3 regions of the Ruegeria sp. AH3 genome follow, and region 3 is predicted to be linked to each of the others. Evidence: riboswitches for the same ligand, from Rfam matches in the RefSeq annotation. Region 3 holds a riboswitch; each other region holds the start of a gene.
What was found. A riboswitch is a leader RNA that binds a small molecule or an ion and turns the genes downstream of it on or off. The one in region 3 is predicted to bind cobalamin.

Region 1 (5,614 bases), 2.7 Mb from region 3:
ATTTGCCCGGCAGCCATTCCAGTGTGCCATGCGCACCGATATGGATCAGCGCATCCGCGCCCAATCCTTTACGGAGCCACAGGTAGAAGGCGACATAGCTGTGACGCGGGGTGCGCGACAGGTCGTGGTAGTCGTCATCCCGCAGTTCGGGCGTGCCGCGTTCCGGTTGCAACGCGATCAGAGCTTTGCCCCGTCGCAGGGCAGTGAAATGGAACGCGCCATCGGTGAAGGTTGGGTCGTCCTCGGGCTTGCCCCAGACGGTTTGCAGATCGGTGCGCAGTTGGTCGGGCAGGTCCGCCAGCGTGGTTTGATAGTCAGTCAGCGGCCACGAAATCCGAGCTTCCAACAGTGTTTCGCCAATCGGTTCGGCAGGCGCGGTATCATAACCCTCGGCCTGCAAGTCGGACAGCATCGCCTCGGCAGAGGCCAGCGCGTCCAACCCAACCGCATGGGCCATTTGCCAATCCTTGCCGGGATAAGTGGACAGCACCAGCGCGGGCACTTGATCCGCCTTGGGTTTATCGTCGAGGTTCAGCCAACCAATCACACGATCAATGATTGCTTCGATCCGTTCAGGTTCAGCCCGGTGGGCAAAACGGGAATACTCAAGGTGCGGGTCGCGCTTTCCCGGTTCTTTAAACGAGGCGATGCCTGCCGAGATACGCCCGTCTACCTCAGGCAGAACCACATGCATGGCGAGGTCGGCGGGCGAAAGCCCACGTTCGGCTTCGGCCCACGCCTTGCGGCGCGAGGTGGCCAGCGCGACCTGAAATACCGGCACACCCGCTGCATCGAGCGGAGAGGTGCCCGACGCGCCTTTGCCCGAGAACGAAGTGGCGTTGATGATCGCGGATGGGCTTAACGCAACGACCTGATCCCGCAGCCAGTCGGCGGCAGCGGGTGCTTTCAGAGATGGAGCGAACAGACCAACAGCGTCATATCCGCGGGCACGCAGGCTGCGGATCAAGGTTGCGACCGGGGCGGTATCCGCCGAGGTCAGGTAAGCGCGGTAAAAGGTGACGAGGATGCGTTTCGCGTCACCTGTGAACGCTTCTTCCGCCGGGAGCACACCGCGATCCGGGCACCATGCGCCACACTCGGGCAAGGTCTTGGCCCCCATCACCGGCCCAGCATAAAGACCTGCCGCCAGTGCCATTTGCGCCAAGGCCGCCTGTGCCGCGACCTCACCGCCGGTGTCGCACAGATGCGCCAGCCGCCGCAGGGTCGAGACGGGTAAGGTGGAGTAGTCGTCCAGCCGGGTATCTTCGCGCCCATCCGCAGGCAGGACGGCCAGTGCAATGCCCTTGGCCTGCGCCAGCGCCAGAACCTGCTGCAAGCCGTACGCCCAATAGGGCACTCCACCGATCAGACGGATCAGTATGCCCTTGGCCCCCTCCAACGTCTGTTCGACATAGGTGTCGACGGACAGAGGGTGTTTCAGCGCCGTCAGATTGGCCAGCCGCATCGTCGGCATCCGCCCGTCGGGTCCGCCTCCACGGTGCCATCCCGCCGCGAAAGCGCCGAGGTCGCTGTCGGAAAAGGACAGCACCACCAAATCCGCCGGGCTTTGGCCCAGATCGGTCGGGGTTTCCGTTTCCTCTAACCCGTGGCTTTCGCGGAAGACGACGTGCATGGCTTTACTCGGCTGCCTCGGTCACACCCACGAGGATATCGCGGATTTCGGCCTCTTTGATATCGTCATGCTCGGCAATGACGACTAGACGCGAGCGGCGCTCCTCGCCGGGTTCCCAAGGGCGGTCATACTGATGGCGCACGCGCGCACCGACGGCCTGAACCAGCAGGCGCATGGGCTTGCCTTGAACGGCGGCATAGCCTTTGACGCGCAGGATGTTCAGTTCTTTGGCCAGACGTTCGATTTTCGTCACCAGATCGAGCGGATCGCTCTGTTCGGGCAACTCGACGATGATGCTTTCGAAATCGTCATGTTCGTGATCGTGATGGCCGTCGTGATGCGATGGGCGTGCGTCCATGTCATCCTCGGCGGCGGCTTCCAGACCCAACACGACGCGGACGTCAACGACGCCCTCGGCCACTTCAACAACGGGCAGGGGGCGCGGGGCCTCTGCAGCGATGACCTCTTTGGCCTTGGCGACACCTTCGGGACCGGCCAGATCAGGCTTGGTCAGCAGGATGATATCGGCGCAGGAAATCTGATCTTCGAACACTTCGGACAGCGGCGTTTCATGATCAATCGAGTCATCGGCCATGCGCTGGGCATCCACCGCCTCGACATTCGGGGCAAAGCGACCGGCAGCGACCGCCTCGGCATCGGCCAGCGCGATGACACCATCGACGGTGATTTTCGAACGGATATCAGGCCAGTCGAAGGCCTTTAGCAGCGGTTTCGGCAGCGCCAGACCGCTGGTTTCGATCAGGATGTGATCAGGGCGCGGCTCCAGCGCCATCAGCACTTCGATGGTCGGGATGAAATCGTCCGCCACGGTGCAGCAGATGCAGCCATTGGCCAGTTCCATGATGTTTTCCGCCGGGCAATCGGGGATCGCGCAGGATTTCAGGATATCGCCATCAACGCCAACATCGCCGAATTCATTGACCACAACGGCCAGACGCTTGCCCTGCGGGTTCTGCATCAGGTGGCGCACCAGCGTTGTCTTGCCCGAGCCCAGAAAGCCGGTGATCACAGTGACGGGAAGTTTCTCAAGGTTGCTCATTTCAGGGCTCCAATCGGGGGAATGCGGGCTGCGCAGTTCTTGCGGAAATGTTCGGGGCGCTCGCGCCATTTGACCAGACCATCCTCGGTCGCGAGGTATTTGGTGGCACCCTCCACGATCATGTCGACGTGGTCGGTTTCGTTGAGGTGTTCATACACGAAGGTCCAGCGATCCGGCCCACCGCGCAAGACGATGGAACAGCCCTCATCGCAGTTCGACAAGCATTCCACGGCTTTCAAGGTGATCCCTTCGGGCAGATCGGCCTGCTCAAGCGCCTTGTGCAAAAGTGCACCGGGGCGCTGCGCATCATCTTCGACAGGCAGCCCGCGACGGCAGGTGGTGCAAACCAGCAGCTCGACCGGAGCGGTCTCGGTCATGTCTCTCATCCCCCCAAATCCTCTTCGTGGGGGACGGGGTTTCATGCGGGTCGCTTTTGACCCGACACCGGAACACCCCGTCCGGTTTAAATCTCGGGCGTTGGCAGGTCTCCCGGCTTGCGGATGTCAGAGGCGGGCCTCTGTCGGATGTCCCGCCTTCCCGGCCTTGCGGCCAGTGGCTTGGGCACCCTCTCCGTTCACGGTCGCGGGGGCGGCTGCGTTTGACGGAAAACCCGCTGACGCATTCCCTTTTCATCTGCGCACGCAGACACCAACGAAAGGGACATGCGGCACGCTTGGGCTGCTTGTCAAGCGAGTCGCGATGATCAGCGAAGAAGCAGGTAAAAAGCGACCTGTCGAGGTCGCTGGGCGGCATGATCCATCTGTGGTGACGTGTTGGCATGGATCACAAGACGCGAACAGGAGGATGCGGCGCATGAAAGTAGGGTTTATCGGGCTGGGAAATGTTGGGGGCAAGCTCTCGGGATCGCTGCTGCGTAACGGAATCGATTTGACGGTTCATGACCTGAACCCGGATCAGGTGACCCGATTTGTCACCGAGGGTGCCAAAGCCGCTGAAAGTCCGGCGCAGTTGATGCGTGATTGCGACGCGGTGATCACTTGCTTGCCTTCACCCGCCGCCTCGGACGCCGTGATGCAAGAGATGTTGCCCGAGGTCGGCCCCGGCAAAATCTGGATGGAGATGTCGACCACCGATGAGGCTGAGGTCAAACGCCTTGGTGCCATGGTCATCGAACAAGGCGGCGCAGCGGTGGATTGTCCGGTTTCAGGCGGATGTCACCGGGCTGCGACGGGCAATATCTCGATCTTCGCTGGCTGTGACCGCGAAACGTTCGAGCGTATTATGCCCTTCCTGACGACCATGGGGCGGCGCATTCTGCACACAGGTGAACTGGGGTCGGCCTCGGTGCTGAAAGTGCTGACCAACTATCTGGCCACCGCTAACCTGATCACCTGCGCCGAGGCTTTGGTGACCGCCAAAGCAGCTGGAATGGATCTTGGAACCACCTATGAGGCGATCAAGATTTCGTCGGGCACCTCGTTCGTGCACGAAACCGAAAGCCAGGTCATCTTGAACGGTTCACGCGATATCTCGTTCACCATGGACCTGGTGAAAAAGGATATCGGCCTGTTTCAGGAGGTTGCCGACCGCGCCGGTGTCCCCCTTGAGGTGAATCCGGTGATGATCAAGATATTCGAAGACGGCATCGCACGCTACGGCGAGCGCGAGTTGTCCCCGAACATAATCAAACGCCTCGAAGATGCGACCGGACTTGAGATTCAAGCACCGGGCTTTCCACCCGAAATGCTGGATGATGAACCCGAAGAGCCCGGCTATGAGGTCATTCCGCAAAACCGCGCTGCGCCGTAAGCCTGTCTGTTGTCATTGAGCCAAACCAAGTCGGCCGCTTGCAGCGGTCGGCCTGTTTCGGGTTGATCACTGACCGCATTCCGTGTCTTTGTTTGGGTAAATTTGGGAAATACGGAGCGTCCAGTGAAAACCCGCAGCCCGCACACCCATCGTGAGCTTGAACTTCTGGATGTTCTCCGTCGTCTGGGCGGGACAGCCCGAAACTCGGAACTGGCCAAAACACTAGGGGTCTCTGAGGAAACCGTGCGGCGCACGATCAAGTCGCTCTCAGCCTCGGGCGCGGTCGAACGTGTGCATGGCGGCGCTTATCTCGCCGGCACCCAAGGCGACCCCAGTTTTTTTCGCCGTATAGCGCAACACTCTGAAGAAAAGCGGTTGATCGCGGGGCATGTGGCGAGCCTGATACGGGACGGGATGACCGTCTTTCTGGATGTCGGCTCGACCACCGCTTATGTGGCCGAAGAGCTGCGGCAGTCGGGAAACCTGACCGTCGTGACCAACTCGATCGGGGTGGGGCAGACCCTGGCCGGAACCAATGGCAATCGTGTGCATTTGCTTGGGGGCGAACTGCAAAGCGATGAGCGCGGCGCATTCGGTCACGTCACGCATCGGCAGGTACAGCGTTATGCGTTTGACATCGCAGTGCTCAGCATCGATGCGATTTCGGCACGTCGAGGTTTCTTGTACCACAGTTCAGTTGAGGCAGACCTTGCGACTGTTGTCGCCAGCAACACCGACCGACTGTTTGTGGCTGCGGCGCATTTTAAATTTGGTGAAACCGCGCCTTATGTCGGACCCGAGCCGCGTATGATCGATCTACTGGTCACGGACCAAGCACCTACCGGGGATGTTGCCAAGGCATTGAAGCAATGGGGTATTCGGATCGAGATTGCAGAAACCAATCACCGGCAAGCTGGCTAGTCGTTGCGCTTAAGCGTAGCCACAATCATTCAATCAGAGATCACGATGAGTGGATTGGAAAAATGGCAGCCCGTAGGGGAATCGAACCCCTCTTTCCAGGTTGAAAACCTGGCGTCCTAACCGATAGACGAACGGGCCACTTGGTCCAGACAAGCAAAGTGGCAGCCCGTAGGGGAATCGAACCCCTCTTTCCAGGTTGAAAACCTGGCGTCCTAACCGATAGACGAACG
Region 2 (5,614 bases), 660 kb from region 3:
CATCCACAAGGTCGATTTTCTTGGCGTCCAGATCGGCGATATCGATCTTGCCCGCTTCCATCGGACCACCCGAGACGAAGATGGCCGGGATGTTCAGGCGCATGGCCGCCATCAACATGCCGGGGGTGATCTTGTCGCAGTTCGAGATACAGACCATCGCGTCGGCGCAATGCGCGTTGACCATGTATTCCACCGAATCCGCGATCACCTCACGCGAGGGCAGCGAATACAGCATCCCGTCATGGCCCATGGCGATGCCATCATCGACCGCGATGGTGTTGAACTCTTTCGCGACACCGCCGGCTGCCTCGACCTCGCGCGCGACCATCTGGCCGAGGTCCTTCAAGTGGACGTGACCGGGCACAAACTGGGTGAACGAGTTTACGATAGCGATGATCGGTTTGCCGAAATCATCGTCGCCCATACCGGTGGCGCGCCACAAACCGCGGGCACCGGCCATGTTGCGGCCATGGGTAGAGGTTCTGGATCGGTACAATGGCATGATGCTGTTTCCCTTTTGCCTCGGGTTGCATGTCTTGGGGTTCGTACGTTATAGCGCACGTATCACATGTGCGCTATAACGTACAAGAGGATTCGGAAGTTGATGATATGGCACCGGACGACATAACGCTGAAATTACGGGACGTGCGGACGGCGTCCGGGCTGAGCCTGTCGAAGGTGGCTGAAATGACCGGGGTCAGCAAAGCCATGCTGGGCCAGATAGAGCGCGGCGAATCCAGCCCCACCATCGCGACCTTGTGGAAAATCGCCAAAGGCTTCCAGCTACCACTCAGCGCGCTGATCGATACGGCGCTGGGCGACCCGTCTGTTTTCCAGACCGTGACCTTCCCCGGGACCATAGAGGTCAAGATCGTCTTTCCCTTCGACCCCGCCCTAGGGGCCGAGACATTTCACGTCAGCTTGCATCCGAACCAAAGCCACGAATCCCCCGCCCATGCCGCTGGTGTGACCGAGGAGGTGTTTGTTCTTTCAGGTACGCTCGAGATTCTACGCGATCGGGAATGGGTATCTTTGCAGGCCGGACAGGGCTTGCGCTTTGCCGCTGATATCCCCCATGGATACCGCGCGGGTGCAGAGGGTGCCGCATTCCTGAACATGCACCACTACGCCCAGCACAACGAGTATTCTGAAAACGGCAAGGCCCATTCATGACTGCAGTTCTCGACAGCCTCACCATCGTCGACGCTATTGGCTCGTTTGGGGCTTTGATCGTGGTCGCGGCCTATTTTGCGACACAGATGCGGATGATGAACTCTGACGATCTCGCGTTTCCGGTGGTGAACCTCTTGGGGTCGGTTCTGATCGTCTATTCGCTGCTCGAGAATTTCAATCTGGCGTCGATGCTGATCGAGGGGTTCTGGATTCTGATCAGCATGATCGGGATCATTCAGCATTTCAGGTTGCGCCGCGCAAAGTAGTGCGCGGCGCGGGATGTTTAGGCTGCGCTGAGAAGACGTGGCGTGAACAGGCCGAGCTTGTTCAGACCCTTCATGGATTTCGCAGCCGCAAGAACGGCAAGATCGGCCAGGGGCTCAATCAGGATAACCATCATGTAAGCTCCGCCAAAGCTGGCCACGGCGGCGATGTTTTCGGCACCGAAACCCTGACCGTAGAACGCCCAGAAGGCCACCCATAGTACGACACCACCCTGATAGGCGGTCGACAGCGCAAGTGCCTGAGAATACTTGAGGTCAACATAGGCCGTATTCGGCGCAATGACGCGGTTTGCCAACGCCTGCAGGGCAAACAGAGGCACCAGCAACGTCGTCATGTTCATTCCGAACTGGGGCAGATCGAAGGGTGCCAAGAAAAACCCTTGAACAAAGAGGCCCAGGATCAGACCAATCGCAGCCGGGGCGGCACCGAACAAAAGAAACAGTGTCGAGCCCAGAATAAAGTGCACCTCTGACACTCCCACCGGGAAATGAGGCAGAACTTCAAAGAATGTGAAAACAAGGCCGGTTGTCAGGGCAGACCGCACTGCAAGGCTTGCAACACCACTGTTTTTGACGCTCTCCCACGCCAGCTTCAGACTATAAAGCCCTGCCCCGGCCGCGGTGGCATAGCTCAGGACAAGTTTGGCGCCGTTAACGACGCCCGGTTCGATATGCATAGTTTGTTCTCCTTACCGTCACACCCGACGGTAGAAACGTGTTGAAATTGGGCGGATGCCCGGTTTGTGCATGGCAGGTCTCCTGACTCGCGGATTGGGATCGATCCCGGCCTTCCCAACCGATCATTTCGGTCAGTGGCCCTGATGGGGCGATACTCCGCTTACAGTTGCGGGGGCAGTTCCGGAATTGACAGGATTTGTCGCACCGGATTCCCTTTTCATCCCTCTGGGGAAACCCCTTTGGGAACCATGTCGCACAGATTTCTGCCACAGAATGCTGTCTGTCAAGCACGCCAAGCATGTGGTTGGAAAAAAACGTTCCCCGCGCGGGTTCTGAACTGCGGCGTGACTTGAACGTTTGGCCGTGCCCATATAGGGAAAATCCAAGCTCGCTCAGGGGAGGCTTTGATGCAGGACGATCCGAAAACTCTCGTATCCACAGACTGGCTGGCCGCGCATCTCAAGGACCCGGATCTGCGGATTTTGGACGGGTCCTGGTATCTGCCCGCGCAGAACCGCGATGCGAAGGCCGAGTATGATGTAGGCCATATCCCCGGTGCACGGTTCTTTGACATTGATGACATTGCTGATCACCGTTCGGACCTGCCGCATATGGCACCCCCGGTTGAGAAATTCATGTCCCGCCTGCGGGCGATGGGGGTGGGCGACGGCCATCAGGTCGTTGTCTATGACGGGGCCGGGCTGATGTCTGCCGCACGCGTCTGGTGGCTGTTCCGTTTGATGGGTCAGGACAATATTGCCGTTCTGGATGGGGGGCTGCCGAAATGGCAGGCCGAAGGTCGCGAGATTGAGGACCTGCCGCCCGTCGTTCGCGATCGCCATATGACCGTTCGCGTACAAAACCATCTGGTGCGTGACGTGACGCAGGTTTCAGCTGCGGCCAAGCTGAACGATCATGAGATCATCGATGCGCGCTCGACCGACCGCTTTGCCGGAACAGCGCCAGAACCACGCGAAGGTTTACGCTCGGGTCATATTCCGGGCTCTCGCAATGTGCCCTTTGGCACGCTGTTGAAAGCAAATGGCACCATGAAGTCGCCGGAAGAGTGCCACGCCATATTTGAGGCCGCAGGCGTAGATCTGTCGAAACCCGCAATCACATCCTGCGGCTCGGGCGTCACGGCTGCGATCCTCAGCCTTGCGCTTGAGCGCATGGGTAAAAAAGATCATTCGCTTTATGACGGCTCCTGGGCTGAATGGGGTGCCTTCCCAACCCTGCCCGTCGCAACCGGAGAGAACTGATGTTCGAGAACCTCAAGCCACAGCCAGCCGACAAGATTCTGGCGCTGATGCAGATGTATCGCGATGACCCGCGCGATCAGAAAATTGACCTGGGGGTTGGCGTTTATAAAAACGCTGAGGGCATCACCCCGGTCATGCGCGCCGTGAAAGCGGCTGAAAAACGCATTCTGGAAGAGCAGGAGACTAAGGCCTATACCGGTTTGGCCGGTGATCCAGCCTATGCCGATGCCATGATCGGTCTGATTTTGGGTACATCGGTCCCGCGCGCCAACATCGCCGCCGTGGCGACGCCGGGCGGCACCGGTGCCTGCCGTCAGGCGTTTGAGATGATCCGCATGGCCAATCCGTCGGCCCGTGTTTTTGTGTCGAACCCGACTTGGCCGAACCATCTGTCGATCCTGAACTATCTAGGAATCGAGACGGTCCAGTATCGTTATTTCGACGGTGAAACCCGCGGCGTCGATTTCGACGGCATGATCGAGGACCTGAAAACCGCCAATGCGGGCGATGTGGTTCTGCTGCACGGCTGCTGTCACAACCCGACCGGAGCCAACCTGAACATGGTGCAGTGGCAGGAGGTCGTGAACCTGATCAACGAGCGAGGCCTCGTAGCGATGATCGATATCGCCTATCAGGGCTTCGGCGACGGCCTTGAAGAGGATGCGCAGGCGACCCGTCTGGTTGCCTCATCGGTCAAGCGCTGCCTGATCGCGGTGTCCTGCTCGAAGAACTTCGGCGTCTACCGCGAACGGACTGGTCTGCTGATGGCGATCAGCGACGATGCGGCGCAAACGGCTCTGAACCAATCGACACTGGCTTTCCTGAACCGTCAGAACTACTCGTTTCCGCCAGATCATGGTGCGCGGGTGGTAACGACGATCCTGAATGATGACGCGCTGCGCGCCGACTGGGCCGCTGAGCTGGAAGAGATTCGTCTGTCCATGCTGGGCCTGCGTCAGCAACTGGCTGACGAATTGCAACGCCTTAGCGGGTCGGATCGTTTCGGGTTTGTCGCACAGCACCGCGGCATGTTCTCGCGCCTTGGTGCGGCACCTGAACTGGTCGAGCAACTGCGCAACGATCACGGGATCTACATGGTCGGCGACAGCCGCCTGAACATCGCCGGTCTGAACGCGACCACCGTGCCAATTCTGGCGCAGGCGATTGTAGACGTCGGGGTCTGATTCCAACGAAAATGGTTTGCTGAGCGCTGCGCAAACGAGCGCAGCGTTCAGTGAGATTTGTATTGGGTTTTCTCAAAGTCATCTTGCCCGCTCGGCTATGACCATATTTCTTTGTCACCAGCGATGGCAGAGACAACTGCCTTTGCACGTTGCTCAACTCCGGGCATATAGGAAAGGCCCATATGCTCAACCTCAATGTATATCAAATAGTTGGCAACATCAGTTTGGGTGCTACCGTTGCGCAGTTGGCCAGCTGCTGACATAAGATACGTATCGTACTCATCCGCGAAGGGTTCGGATTGCTCATCTCGCCAGCAATCTCCGGGGGCTAGTAACCCAATAGGATCCCAAAGTGACCATCCTATGTCGCGTAGCCGGGGTAAATTAATTCGAGGATTACGAGAAGAGTGCATTGCTGTCGTCATTCAATTGTTCCCCCAGACGGTTTCATAGGGGCACCATTTTGAAAAGCGGCACTTCGACGAAATACAATTCTCGGGGATAAATAAAAAAACCGGGCGCGGACGCCCGGTTTTGATTGTGCTTTGATGGGGAGGTTTAGCCCTTCGAAAACTCCGGATAGGCTTCCATGCCCAGTTCCGCCATGTCGAGGCCGTTGATCTCGTCCTCTTCGCTGACGCGGATACCAAGAGTGGATTTCAGGATCACCCACAGGATCAGCGCGCCGACAAAGGTGAACACACCGTAGGCGACAATGCCGATCAGCTGAGTGATCAGGCTCGCCTCACCGTAGAAGATCACGGCGATGGTGCCCCAGATGCCTGCGAACAGGTGAACCGGGATGGCACCCACGACGTCGTCGATCTTGAACTTGTCCAGCATCGGAACCGCGAAGACCACGATGATACCGCCGACGGCACCAATCCAGAGCGAACCGAACAGGGTCGGGGCCAGCGGCTCCGCCGTGATCGAGACCAGACCGGCCAGCGCGCCGTTCAGAACCATGGTGAGGTCGGGCTTTTTGTACATGACCTGTGTCATGATCAAAGCGGCGACGGCGCCAGAGGCCGCG
Region 3 (5,614 bases):
GTTGAGACGTTGCTCTGCGTGGCTGCCGGCAAGCCGCCTCCCGGCCCTCCGTTTGGAGGAGGCATGGGCGCATCCTGAAGGCGTTTTATCAACTCCTCAGGGCTGGGCAGGTCGGCCACATGAGTGAGGCGGATCACGGCCATTTCGGCGGCCATCATCGCGTTGGGCGCGGCGGCAACCTCTTCGAGTGCCTTCAGCAGCATCTGCCACATGCGGGTCAACACGCGCATCGGCAGGGCATCTGCCATCTGCTGGCCCCGGGCGCGCTCATCGGGCGAGACGGTAGGGTCTTCGGCGGCGTCTGGCGTGATCTTCACCACCGAGACCCAATGGGTAATCTCGGCAAGATCACGCAGAACGGCCAGCGGGTCTGCCCCTTCGGCATATTGGGCGCTGAGCTCGGTCAGGGCACCGGCAGCGTCGCCGCGCAGGATCATATCTATCAGGTCGAGCACCCTGCCACGATCCGCCAGGCCCAGCATCGCGCGCACCTGATCGGCGCTGGTTTCGCCCGCGCCATGGCTGATCGCCTGATCCAGCAACGAGGTCGCGTCGCGGGCAGAGCCCTCGGCGGCGCGTGTGATCAGCGCCAGCGCATCCTCGGCAATCTGCGCGCTTTCGGCATCTGCGATCTTGCGCAGCAGGCCGATCATGTCTTCGGGCTCGATCCGGCGCAGATCGAAGCGCTGACAGCGAGAAAGCACCGTGACCGGAACCTTGCGGATCTCGGTGGTGGCAAAGATGAACTTTACATGTTCGGGCGGTTCCTCAAGCGTCTTGAGCAGCGCGTTGAAGGCGCTGGTCGATAGCATGTGGACCTCGTCGATGATGTAGATCTTGTAGCGGGCCGAGGCGGCGCGGTAGCGGACGCTGTCGATGATCTCGCGAATATCATTCACGCCGGTGCGGCTGGCGGCATCCATCTCCATCACGTCGACATGGCGGCCTTCCATGATGGCGACGCAATGTTCACACTGACCACAAGGTTCGGTGGTGGGTTTGCCTTCGCCATCTGGGCCGATGCAATTCATGCCCTTGGCGATAATCCGGGCGGTGGTGGTTTTACCGGTGCCGCGGATGCCGGTCATGATGAAGGCCTGCGCGATGCGGTCGGCCTCGAACGCGTTTTTCAGCGTGCGGACCATGGAGTCCTGGCCAACCAGATCGGCAAAGGTTTCCGGGCGATATTTGCGGGCAAGCACCTGATAGGCGGGGCTGGGCGTGTCGGTCATGTCTGCTTTCGCGGATTCGAGTTCTGCCGCAGCGTAGAGGCCGCCGCCGTCCGCGTCCACCGCCCGACCGGATGATTTTCGTTTTGGAATGCGGGACGGGGCGGTTAAGATCAGACACTTGAAGACCAGTAGAAAGATCTTCTGATTAACGTTTCGGGGGGAACGTAGAATGTCTCAGATGGTTATCCATGCACTTCAGGTTGGCGGAGGAACGCTCGCGCTGACATCGATGCCGGGTCGGGGTGGCGATTATCAAGACGATCTGGATGCCGTCGCCGATTGGAAGCCCGGCCTGATCCTTTCAATGGCGACCGAGGTCGAGATGATACTCGATGGCGCCAGAGATTTCGGTATCGACGTTCGGACCCGCGCCTGCCGATGGGTTCATCTGCCGGTCGAGGACTATGGCACGCCATCACCCGAGGTGGACGAGCGTTGGGTAGAAGCCAGTGCCGCAGTGCGTCATGCGCTGTCCGGTGGCGGGCGCATTTTGGTTCACTGCAAGGGCGGATGTGGTCGATCTGGCATGGCTGTACTGCGTTTGATGATAGAATGCGGCGAGCATCCGGATGCAGCGTTGCAAAGGCTGCGCGCGTTGCGCCCCTGCGCTGTTGAAACCGACGAGCAGATGGAATGGGCGATCGCGCCCGCCGGTATTCTGGCCGCGGGCTGACTGTTAGGCAGACGGTCGGTATTCGGGTTGCACCGACTTAGTCTGGGCAAGCGTCAACACTTCGAGCATCGCGCATGGCGGGTTCGACAATATATTTGTCGACAGTGCGGCGGTCTCGGTGCCGAACAAAAGGTCTGCGTAGCTGTCCAGATGCTCAATCGCTTCGTCTGATCCAGCACCGCAGAACACTCTGATTTCGTCGGCGCGCGCGCGAAAACGGGCGGTGCAACCATCCGTACAATGCGCCAGTTCGCTACTGCCCTGAATCTCGAATTCTGTAGTCGCCGCAGGGGCTGATTCCGCCATCGAGGTGGCCAGCGCCCGTGCGATTCGCGCCAAAGCCGGACAGGTTTTCCCCGTCCTTTGGCAAATTGTTGCCGAGAACTGGTGGGTTCCGGTTTTCCATATCATGATGCGCCCTCCGCGCGTGGGGCTGAGGGTGTGAAACAGGTGGGACAGCACAGTGCAGTCTGGACCTGCCCGGACACCCCGCCCGAGTTTCAGTTTCGGTTCCGATGGCAGGTCTCCTGACTTGCGGGTCATCGCTTTGCCGACCTTCCCAGCCTTCAAGGCCAGTGGCGCTACGGCATTGCTCTCCGCTTACAGTTGCGGGGGCAGTCGCGGATTTGGTCCGTTCCGGATATTACCGGGCAGGTCCGCACCGTGTTCCCTTTTCATCCCGGCCTCGAACGAGGGCGCGGGAACCATCACCTCATCGCTAGCGGTTGCGCACTTCCCGAGTCAAGCGGATTGAATGCCACAAGCTTACCTTTGGTCCAGCCACGTCAACCTTGACTCGAACGCGATCGAGTGAACTGATCGGTTCAGATAACGCATGAGGATCAGATGTTGGACGCGCGGCAAACCGTGATGACCGAGGAGTTCCGGTTTCCCGCCGGGTCCGCGATGCTGTCCGCCCGCTTGTATCTGCCTGCGACCGATCCGGAAACGGTTGTGGTCATTAACAGTGCCACAGGCGTGCCACGAGACTATTATCAGCATTTTGCGCGTTGGCTGGCAGCTGAGCGCGGGATGGCCTGCCTGACCTACGATTATCGGGATTTTGGTCACTCGCTGACCGGGCCGCAGAAGGCCTCGACCGTGACAATGGCAGACTGGGCGCTGGTCGATATCCCTGCTGCACGGGCCGAGATGCGGCGGCGGTTTCCGGGTGCCAAGCTATGGAGTATTGGCCACTCGCTTGGTGCGATGCTTGGGCCGGTGCAATCGGATATCGAACAGATAGATCGGATGATCTGCGTCTGTTCAGGTCTAGTGACGCTCAAAGATCACCCGTGGCCTTACCGCGCGCTGGCTGCGTTGTTCTGGTATGGCCATGTGCCGTTGTTGGTCCGTGCTCTGGGATATTTGCCGGGCAAGGCGGTCGGTTTTGGTGAAGATCTGCCCGCGCCGGTCTATTGGCAGTGGCGCAAGTGGTGCACGGCTCCCGACAGCTATCTGCCCGAGATCGGAGAGACGCTGCCTCAGGCTCGCTGGTCCACTGCAGGCGGGCGTGTTGATCTGTTCGCCTTTGAAGATGATGAGATGGTACCACCCGCCGCCGTGTGGCGGCTGGCTGATCTTTACGGCTCAAATGCCCGTCGTCACCTGTTGTCGCCGCAGGAATTTGGTTTGCCAAAAGTTGGACATATCGGAGCGTTCGCCCGACGCAACGCAGCGGTCTGGCCCCGCCTGATCGACTGACCAGACGGGGCGTTGCCTCACAGCTTCTTGCGTGACTTTTTCTGCTGCGTGACGCTGCGCACCATCTTGCCGAACGCTTTGTCCCGCGCCCGGGATTGAGCGATGGTTTCCGAGTTGCGCTGATCCTCGCGCCGCAACTTACGCCAACGCTCCAGCCGGGACGGGTCAAGCGCGCCGCTTTGGACCGCGGCCTGAACCGCACAGCCGGGCTCGGTTTCGTGCTGGCAATCCGAGAAACGGCAATTCAGGCTTAGCTCCGTGAGGTCCGAGAAGACCTCATCGACTCCGTCCTGTGCATCCAGCAAACGCAGCGCGCGCATGCCGGGGGTGTCGATCAGCCAGCCGCCATTGCGCATCTGATGCAACGCGCGCGCGGTCGTGGTGTGCCGGCCCCGTGCGTCATCCTCGCGAATGCCCGCCGTGGCTTTTTCCTGCCCGGTCATGCCATTGGCCAGCGTGGTTTTACCCACTCCGGATGAGCCCAGCAGCGCACCGGTCTGACCCTTTGGGCACCACGAAAGAACCTGTTCGATCGCAGCCGGGTCCAGTGCATTGATCGCCAACACAGTCAGAAACGGATCGATGGCTTGCGCCTTTTTCACAAAGGTCTCGGGTGCATCGGAATTGTCGGCCTTGGTCAGCACGATCACCGGATAACACCCGGCCTGATGCGCAAGCGCCAGATAGCGTTCCAGCCGGGGCAGACTGAAATCGGCATTGCATGAGCTGACGATGAACAACACATCGACATTCGCGGCGATTAATTGTGCCGAAGCACCTGTGCCCGCAGCGCGACGCTGCAGCAGGCTGCGCCGGTCCAGCAGGTGGTGCACGCGTCTATCATTGTCTGCCAACACCCAGTCCCCAACCGCATAGTCGCCGGTGGGGTGGTTGGGGGTCAGCAACGGGATCTCGCCGTTGGGGCCAAGCCCGATCAACCGATCCCGATGAACGGCTGTGATGCGAAATGGATTGCAGGTTGGGTCAGCCACGTGTTGCGCGGCAAAATGTGAGGACCATCCGAGGTCCGATAAAGAAAGAGACATTGGTCTGCCTGTTGTCAGAAACAGCGTGTCCGACGGATGGCGATCGCGCATCCGCTGGTCATGTGTTCAGGCAGTCAGAAGATCGTGTCGGATCAGAACCCGGCTGCCCGAAGGGTCATTGCTACAATCATAAAGCCCTCCTGTGGCTCAGGGGTTGATAAAGTGAGAGGCTGGACATCGACCCAAGCGGGACTCGTTGTGGCTGCTTCCTTCCGGACCTGACCAGGTTGGCGAGGCGCTCGCCCGCGCCAACCTCTCGACCCCTCATATAGGCCCGCTGCGCCACATTGGCAACCCGTCAGAGGGTCAGTTGGATAGGCAGGAACCCGTCTTCGTCCAAAGGCAGAACGCAGGGGTCATACTCGGCCAATTCATGCAGATAGGCCTGGGCGGACGGGCCGGTGGTCAGAATAGCTCTGGCTCCGTTTGTCGGCCTCAGAATGAACGGGCGCGGCGCTTGCTCCAGCGGGTCATATGACAGTTTGCCCGCCAGATAATCACGCAGCACATCATGAATGAGCCGCGCAGGCAGCGTGATCGGATGGGCATGTGGAATCGAAGGGAAATGCCCGCCGCCATTGGCGCGGTAATTGTTCGTTGCGACAATGAACTTCTGATCTGGAGTGATCGGATTGCCGCCCACCTTCAGCGAACGGATTCGGGAATGGGCCGGATTCGTCAGACGGCCAGCAGCGTCGAATCGTGCCGGTTGCGATAGGTCGACCTCATAAGTTGCACCGTGCAGAACGTCGAAATTGAACCCTGCACGCTTCGGGTTGATCAGGTGCGAAGGCTGATCGGCCGAGAGCTGATTGAGCACTCCGGCAGACATCTCCAGCCAGTCGCGCAGTTGCTCTGCTGTCACCTGCACCGCACGCAGCTCATTGGGAAAGACATGCAGATCGGCCACATGGCGGACCGAGATCTCGCCTGCGGGAACGTCGGTAAAATACTCCGGG

Region 1: linked by a shared signal. The riboswitch ahead of ACR3EM_RS03040 (DUF1636 family protein) and the one ahead of ACR3EM_RS16775 (hypothetical protein) in region 3 are both predicted to bind cobalamin.
Region 2: linked by a shared signal. The riboswitch ahead of ACR3EM_RS13490 (energy-coupling factor ABC transporter permease) and the one ahead of ACR3EM_RS16775 (hypothetical protein) in region 3 are both predicted to bind cobalamin.

Annotation. Positions count from the first base shown of each region.
Region 1 is NZ_JBQFJL010000001.1:625,873-631,486, forward strand. It holds gene cobN (cobaltochelatase subunit CobN) at 1-1,633, opposite strand, end outside; gene cobW (cobalamin biosynthesis protein CobW) at 1,638-2,693, opposite strand; gene ACR3EM_RS03040 (DUF1636 family protein) at 2,690-3,070, opposite strand; cobalamin riboswitch at 3,156-3,361, opposite strand; gene ACR3EM_RS03045 (NAD(P)-dependent oxidoreductase) at 3,393-4,463, shown strand; gene ACR3EM_RS03050 (DeoR/GlpR family DNA-binding transcription regulator) at 4,587-5,384, shown strand; tRNA gene ACR3EM_RS03055 (tRNA-Glu) at 5,448-5,522, opposite strand; tRNA gene ACR3EM_RS03060 (tRNA-Glu) at 5,544-5,614, opposite strand, start outside.
Region 2 is NZ_JBQFJL010000001.1:2,666,726-2,672,339, reverse strand. It holds gene ilvD (dihydroxy-acid dehydratase) at 1-502, opposite strand, end outside; gene ACR3EM_RS13500 (helix-turn-helix domain-containing protein) at 610-1,173, shown strand; gene ACR3EM_RS13495 (CBU_0592 family membrane protein) at 1,170-1,439, shown strand; gene ACR3EM_RS13490 (energy-coupling factor ABC transporter permease) at 1,457-2,134, opposite strand; cobalamin riboswitch at 2,190-2,401, opposite strand; gene sseA (3-mercaptopyruvate sulfurtransferase) at 2,543-3,397, shown strand; gene ACR3EM_RS13480 (amino acid aminotransferase) at 3,397-4,581, shown strand; gene ACR3EM_RS13475 (ammonium transporter) at 5,140-5,614, opposite strand, start outside.
Region 3 is NZ_JBQFJL010000001.1:3,329,782-3,335,395, forward strand. It holds gene ACR3EM_RS16765 (DNA polymerase III subunit gamma/tau) at 1-1,232, opposite strand, end outside; gene ACR3EM_RS16770 (protein-tyrosine phosphatase family protein) at 1,402-1,905, shown strand; gene ACR3EM_RS16775 (hypothetical protein) at 1,909-2,316, opposite strand; cobalamin riboswitch at 2,406-2,629, opposite strand; gene ACR3EM_RS16780 (alpha/beta hydrolase family protein) at 2,752-3,609, shown strand; gene rsgA (ribosome small subunit-dependent GTPase A) at 3,627-4,655, opposite strand; RNA gene ffs (signal recognition particle sRNA small type) at 4,816-4,914, opposite strand; gene ACR3EM_RS16795 (bifunctional 2',3'-cyclic-nucleotide 2'-phosphodiesterase/3'-nucleotidase) at 4,954-5,614, opposite strand, start outside.